DNA from 2 places in the Kitasatospora setae KM-6054 genome. Region 2 is predicted to be linked to the other one. Evidence: riboswitches for the same ligand, from Rfam matches in the RefSeq annotation. Region 2 holds a riboswitch; the other holds the start of a gene.
The links. Region 2 has a riboswitch for cyclic di-AMP ahead of KSE_RS45570 (LysM peptidoglycan-binding domain-containing protein). Riboswitches for the same ligand answer to the same signal wherever they lie in the genome.
Positions count from the first base shown of each region.

Region 1: another riboswitch for cyclic di-AMP. It lies ahead of KSE_RS45900 (LysM peptidoglycan-binding domain-containing protein); the one in region 2 lies ahead of KSE_RS45570 (LysM peptidoglycan-binding domain-containing protein).

Region 1 is NC_016109.1:5,176,441-5,179,817, forward strand. It holds gene KSE_RS23050 (cytochrome P450 family protein) at 98-1,342, shown strand; cyclic di-AMP (ydaO/yuaA leader) riboswitch at 1,577-1,774, shown strand; gene KSE_RS45900 (LysM peptidoglycan-binding domain-containing protein) at 1,778-2,518, shown strand; gene eno (phosphopyruvate hydratase) at 2,809-3,377, shown strand, end outside.
Region 2 is NC_016109.1:462,610-465,986, forward strand. It holds gene KSE_RS01925 (MFS transporter) at 1-669, opposite strand, end outside; cyclic di-AMP (ydaO/yuaA leader) riboswitch at 1,168-1,335, shown strand; gene KSE_RS45570 (LysM peptidoglycan-binding domain-containing protein) at 1,339-2,556, shown strand; gene KSE_RS01935 (CapA family protein) at 2,579-3,377, opposite strand, start outside.

The DNA.
Region 1 (3,377 bases), 4.7 Mb from region 2:
TATCGGAGGATCGTAGGCACGCCCCGACGCTCCGCAACAGGGAATACCCACCAGGTGACCAGACTCACGCGACGGCGCTTCCCGATACGGTCAAGACATGCCCGATCAGCCCCGCGCCGCCCATCCGCAACTCTTCACCTGGGAGTTCGCGGCCGACCCCTACCCGGCGTACGCCTGGCTGCGCGAGCACGCCCCGGTGCACCGCACCACCCTGCCGAGCGGGGTCGACGCCTGGCTGGTCACCCGCTACGCGGACGCCCGGCAGGCGCTGGCGGACGCCCGGCTGTCGAAGAACCCGGCGCACCACAGCGAGCAGGCCCACCGCAGCGGACGGGTCGGCATCCCGGGCGAGCGGCAGGCCGACCTGATGACCCACCTGCTGAACATCGACCCGCCCGACCACACCCGGCTGCGCCGGCTGGTCTCCAAGGCGTTCACCCCGCGCCGGGTGGCCGAGTTCGAACCGCGGGTGCGGGAGATCACCGACCGGCTGATCGACTCCTTCGCCGGCCGCGGCGAGGCCGACCTGATCCACGAGTTCGCCTTCCCGCTGCCCATCTACGCGATCTGCGACCTGCTCGGCGTCCCGCCCGAGGACCAGGACGACCTGCGCGACTGGGCCGGGATGATGATCCGTCACACGGGCGGGAAGCGGGGAGGGGTGGGCCGCGCCGTCAAGCAGATCCGCGGCTACCTGGCCGACCTGATCCACCGCAAGCGGGCCGACCTCGGCGACGACCTGATCTCCGGCCTGATCCGGGCCGGCGACCACGGTGAGCACCTCACCGAGAACGAGGCCGCGGCGATGGCCTTCATCTTGCTTTTCGCCGGGTTCGAGACCACCATCAACCTCATCGGCAACGGCATGTACGCGCTGCTGCGGAACCCGGACCAGCGCGCGCTGCTCCAGGGGTCGCTGGCCCGCGGCGAGTCCGGCCTGCTGGCCACCGGCGTCGAGGAACTGCTGCGCTACGACGGCCCGGTGGAGCTGGCGACCTGGCGCTTCGCCACCGCCCCGCTGACCATCGGCGGGGTGGACATCCCGGTCGGCGACCCGGTGCTGGTGGTGCTCGCCGCGGCCGACCGCGACCCGGCCCGGTTCGCCGCCGAGAACACCCTCGACCTGGCCCGCGCCGACAACCCGCACCTCGGTTTCGGTCACGGCATCCACTACTGCATCGGCGCCCCGCTGGCCCGGCTTGAGGGGCAGTACGCGATCGGCAGCCTACTGACCAGGCTTCCGGACGTTCGGCTGGCGGCCGATCCGGCCGGACTGCGCTGGCGGGGCGGGCTGATCATGCGCGGTCTGCGCGACCTCCCGATCTCCTTCACGCCCCGCTGACGCCGTTTCAACCCACCCGACACGCCGTACGACCGGGTCGACGACGCGCCGGGGCGGGGGCGCGCGTCGCACGCCTGCTCGGGAGAAATCAGGACATAAGCGGATCGTTCGTATACCCGAATCGAAGATCCGTAATTTCGGCGTGATCATGGTGATATGAGCTTGTGATTGCTCGTCAGCTTTGCCTACTCTCCGACATGCCCGCAGCTGCCGGGCCCCGACCGCGGTACGCCGAGTCCTGTCCGCCGCGTCCTCGGGCCATCGACCAGGTACCGGACAGGAGCGGGGGAACCAGTGTGAACGCCGTCGTCCCAACGGCTTGGGGTGAAGCCGCCGAGGAGCGGGCGCAACCGCGTCCGAACCGTCCGGCGGCCGGGCCAGCCTCCCGGTCCGAACCCGACAGCTCACCTCGCAGGCGTGCGGAGAGGAAGTCCCGTGCTGTTCTCCAACGCTGCCCGTCACCGCCGTAGTACCAAGGCCGAGAAGGTCATCGCCGCCGCCGGCGTGGCCTCGGTCGGCCTGGCCCTGCCCCTGCTCGCCGCCACCGGAGCGGCAGCCGCACCCGTCGACACCTGGGACCGCGTCGCCCAGTGCGAGAGCGGCGGCAACTGGAACACCAACACCGGGAACGGTTTCTACGGCGGCCTGCAGTTCACCTCCTCCACCTGGCGCGCCTACGGCGGCGCCCAGTACGCGGCCCGCGCCGACCAGGCCAGCCGCGCCCAGCAGATCGCGGTGGCCGAGCGGGTGCTCGCCGGCCAGGGCCCCGGCGCCTGGCCGGTCTGCTCCAAGCGGGCCGGACTCGCCAAGGGCGGCGCGCCCGCCGACGTCTCCGACGACGCCGCCTCGCGCTCCGGCGAGCGCACCCCCGCACCGCAGCCGCCGAAGGGCCAGCCGCCGACGAAGCCGGCCAAGCCCGGCGGCAAGCCCACCGCCACGCCCACCCGGCCCGCCGAGCAGCCGCGCTCCACCGACTCCCAGCCCGCCGCCGCCCCGCAGGCCGCCCCGCAGGACGCCACCGCCGGCGGCTACACCGTCCGGGAGGGCGACACGCTCTCCGGCATCGCCGTCGCCCGGCAGGTGGCCGGCGGCTGGGAGCGGATCTACCGGGACAACCACCAGCTGATCGGCGCCGACCCGGACCTGATCGTCCCCGGCCAGGTGCTCGCGCTCTGACCCCGCGGGGCGCCGGATCCCGGCATCCGGGACGCGCACGGCCGGCGGCCTGACGAGGCCCCGCCGCCGCCCTGACGAGGGCCGCGTCCCCTGACACCCCGTCCGCCCCCGGCACGCGCGGCGCGGTTCGCGCCGCCGGGAGCGGTGCGGCGGCCGTCAAACAGGTGAACTACCGGGGGGTAGTCCGGCCACACCGTGAGACGGGGCCCGGCCGAGAGTGGCCCAGCGGCGGTGTACGGCTAGGCTCTGGTCGTAACGACCACACATCCGCTTCCGCTAGGAGATGCCTCGTGCCGTCCATTGATGTCGTCGTAGCCCGTGAGATCCTCGACTCCCGCGGCAACCCCACGGTCGAGGTCGAGGTCGGTCTCGACGACGGCAGCACCGGTCGCGCGGCCGTCCCGTCGGGTGCCTCCACCGGCGCCTTCGAGGCCCTGGAGCTCCGCGACGGTGACAAGAACCGCTACTTCGGCAAGGGCGTCGAGAAGGCCGTCCTCGCCGTGATCGAGCAGATCGGCCCCGAGCTGGTCGGCTACGACGCCACCGAGCAGCGCCTCATCGACCAGGCCATGCTCGACCTGGACGCCACCCCGGACAAGTCCTCGCTCGGCGCCAACGCCATCCTCGGCGTCTCGCTCGCCGTGGCGCACGCCGCCTCCGAGGCCAGCGACCTGCCGCTGTTCCGCTACCTGGGCGGCCCGAACGCCCACGTGCTGCCCGTCCCGATGATGAACATCCTCAACGGCGGCTCGCACGCGGACTCCAACGTCGACATCCAGGAGTTCATGATCGCCCCGATCGGCGCGGAGTCCTTCTCCGAGGCCGTCCGCTGGGGCGTCGAGGTCTACCACACGCTCAA
Region 2 (3,377 bases):
GGCCAGGAACCCCTGCCGCCCGCCCGCCGCCGCCCCGGCGACACCGCCGACCGCACCGCCGACGCCCCCTCCTCCCGCGCCCACTGCACCGACCGCGCCCAGGCGGGCCAGTACGGCGGCGCTGGCCGCGAAGCTCACCGCGTCGAGCGCCAGCGCGCCGCCCGGGCCGGCCAGTGCGATCAGTACGCTGGCCAGCGCCGGACCGACCACCAGGCTCGCCGACTGCACGAAGCCGCGCAGGGCGTTCGCCTCGCGCAGTCGGTCGGCGGGGACGAGCAGGAGCAGCAGGCCGGTGGAGGCCGGCAGGAAGAACGCGTCCGCGACACCGAACACCGCCGCCAGCAGAGCGAGCAGCCCGACCCGGGCGGTGCCGGTGAGCAGCAGCACCGCGATGGCCGCCTGGACAGCGCACCGCACCAGGTCGGAGGCCAGCATGATCCGCTGCCTGGGCAGGCGGTCCGCCCAGACGCCGCCGACGAGTGTGAACACCAGCAGCGGGAGCAGGCCCGCCGTCGCGACCAGCCCGACGTCGGCGGCCGAGTCGCTGATCGACAGCACCGCGAAGGGCAGCGCCACGAACGACACCCGGTCGCCCAGGACCGACAACGACTGGCCGACGAACAGCCTGGCGAACCGGCGCTCGGTGCGGAGCACTTCGGGAACCAGCACGCGCACGGGACCTCCTCCACTGACTCGGTGACACGCCCGCGGGAACAGCGAGCAGGGCGATCGTAGGAAGTCCGTCGACACCCTGTCGCGCCATTTATCCGCAACACGGAGATTGCCCGTATTGGCCCCAACTTGCCTCCCCTACAGGCGACTTGCCTCTCCCGAGCCATCCGCCGCCCCACGCCGGGGCCCCTCTCTCCCCCGCAGGCGACCGTTCCAATCCCACCGATCGGCCACACTTCTCCAGCCGATCGACCGACCAACCGACCGGACGACCGGACGACCGGACGGCTCGACCGACGGCGCCGCCCGGCGACTCGGTCAACCACCCGAGACATCGTCAACAGGTCGCCCACACACCAGGCGGCAACCAGCGTGACGAAGGCGTGATCCGGGCGCGACGAGCTTGTGATTGCCACGTTCGAGTGAATAGGCTCCTCCCTGCCCGCACCGCCGGGCCCCGCAGCGCGACAACGCCGAGCCCTGTCCACCGCGTCGCCGGGTCGACCACCACAACCCTTGGGCAGGGGCGGGGGAACCACGTTTGTTGCCGTCCCCCACGGCTAGGGGTGAAGCCGTCAGCGCCGGGCGACCGGAGTGCGGCGGCCGGGCCTCCCTCCCGGTCCGAACCCGACAGCTCACCTCGCAGGCGTGCGGAGAGGATCTCGCATGCTCTTCACGGGTTCGGGACGTCATCGCCGGCAGAGCCAGGCGGAGAAGACCGCCGAGCGCGCGATCGCGGCGGCCGGTGTGGCCGGCCTCGGCATCGCCCTGCCGCTGCTCACCGTGAGCGGCGCGCACGCCGCGCCCAGCGCGGTCTGGGACCGGGTCGCCGAGTGCGAAAGCGGAGGGAACTGGGGCTCCAACGCGGGCAACGGCCTCTACGGCGGCCTGCAGATCAACGCCCAGCGCTGGACCGACTACGGCGGCACCCAGTACGCCCCGCTGCCGGACGGCGCCACCCGCAGCCAGCAGATCGCCGTCGCCGAGCGCATCCTGGCCACCGAGGGCCCGTCGCCCTGGTCCGCCTGCGCGGACGGCGCCGGCCTGAACACCGCCAGCGCGCCGGGCGTCGTCGACGACAACGACTCGGCGAGCGAGACCGGTTCGCTGCGCGGCGCCCGCGGCATCGCGGCGGTCAACGCGGCCCCGGACGGCAGCACCGCACCGGCGGACGGCAGCACCGCACCGGTGTTCTCCGGGCTGCCCGGCTACGACCCGGTCGCGCACGTGTACTGGTACGAGAAGAACGGCGCCTGGTTCTGGACCAGCCACCAGAGCCTGTACGAGCGCTACCTGCAGTTGACGCACCCGCAGCCGCAGCCGAGCACGCCCACCCCGCCCGCCCCGACCGACTCGGCGACCCCCGCTCCCGGCACCCCGACCACGCCCGCCCCGGACGCCTCGGCCACGCCGACCGTCCCGCCGGCCTCCCCCGGCACCCCGCTGGTGCCCACCGGCCCGACCACCACGCCCACCCCGGGCGCCCCCGCCGAGGGCAACAACGGAAACGGCAACAACGGGAACGGCGGAAACGGCAGCGGCCTGTTCCCCACCGCCCCGGTGAGCCCGACCCCGGACGCCCCGACCTCGCCCACCCCGTCCACCCCGTCCGCCTCGTCCGCAACGACGGCCACGCCGAGCGCCCCCGCAACCCCGGCCCCCTCCACCGCCGCACCCACGGACGCGGCTGCGGCCGCCACCCCGGCAGGCCCGGCCGCCGGGTCCGCGCAGCCGTACACCGTCGGCCCGGGCGACACCCTGGCCTCGATCGCCCGCACCCACGCGGTGGACGGCGGCTGGTCCGAGCTCTACGCGTCGAACCAGCAGGTGGTCGGCGGGAACCCGGACCTGATCCACCCGGGCCAGGTGCTGGACCTGAAGTGACACCGGCCCGGGCCGGCCGCCGTCACTTCGGGGCGGCGGCCAGCCCGGTGCAGCCGCGCAGGCCGTCGCGGCGCTGCTGGGCGGTCCGCGCGGCGTTCCCGTTCTGCGGGACGGGCACGCCGCGGCCGTCGATGTGGGCGGGGGTGAAGACCTCGCCGGTGACCCGGCCGTCGGCGGTGACGGTGAGCGTGGTGACGCCGGTCTCGTCGGAGGCGGCGTAGTTCGAGGTGCCGTACCAGAGGAAGTTGCCGAAGCCGTACGCGACGTAGGTCTTCCCGAGCATGCCCGAGCCGAGCATGGTGTGGGCGTGGGTGCCGACCACGGCGGTCGCTCCGGCGTCGGCGAGCTTCTTGGCGAGCGAGGTCTGCGCCCGGGTCGGGCAGGCCACCCCCTCGTCGCCCCAGTGCAGGTAGACCAGGACCACGGGCGCCTGGGCCTTCGCCGCGGTGACGGCGCGCAGCAGCGCGGGCTCGTCGAGGGCGGAGGCGATGCCGGGCTTGTGCGCGCCGGCCCGCCACTTCTGGTTGGTGATCTCGTTGACCTGGCTGGCTCCCAGCACGGCGACCTTCACGCCGCGCACCGTGGTGACGTACGGGGCGTACGCCTCGGCGGCGTCCTTGCCGATGCCGACCACGGGTATCGGGGAGGCGGCCTTCGCGGCGAGGGTGTCGGCGAGGCCGTCGGGGCCGAAGTCGACGGCGTGGTTGTTGGCCTGGGAGACCACGTCGACGCCGGCGTCCTTGAGCGCGTCGAGCGCCTTGGGGGTGGTGCGGAAGGTGTAGGTCTTGGCCTCGGCCTTGCCGCGGCTGGTGATCGCGGTC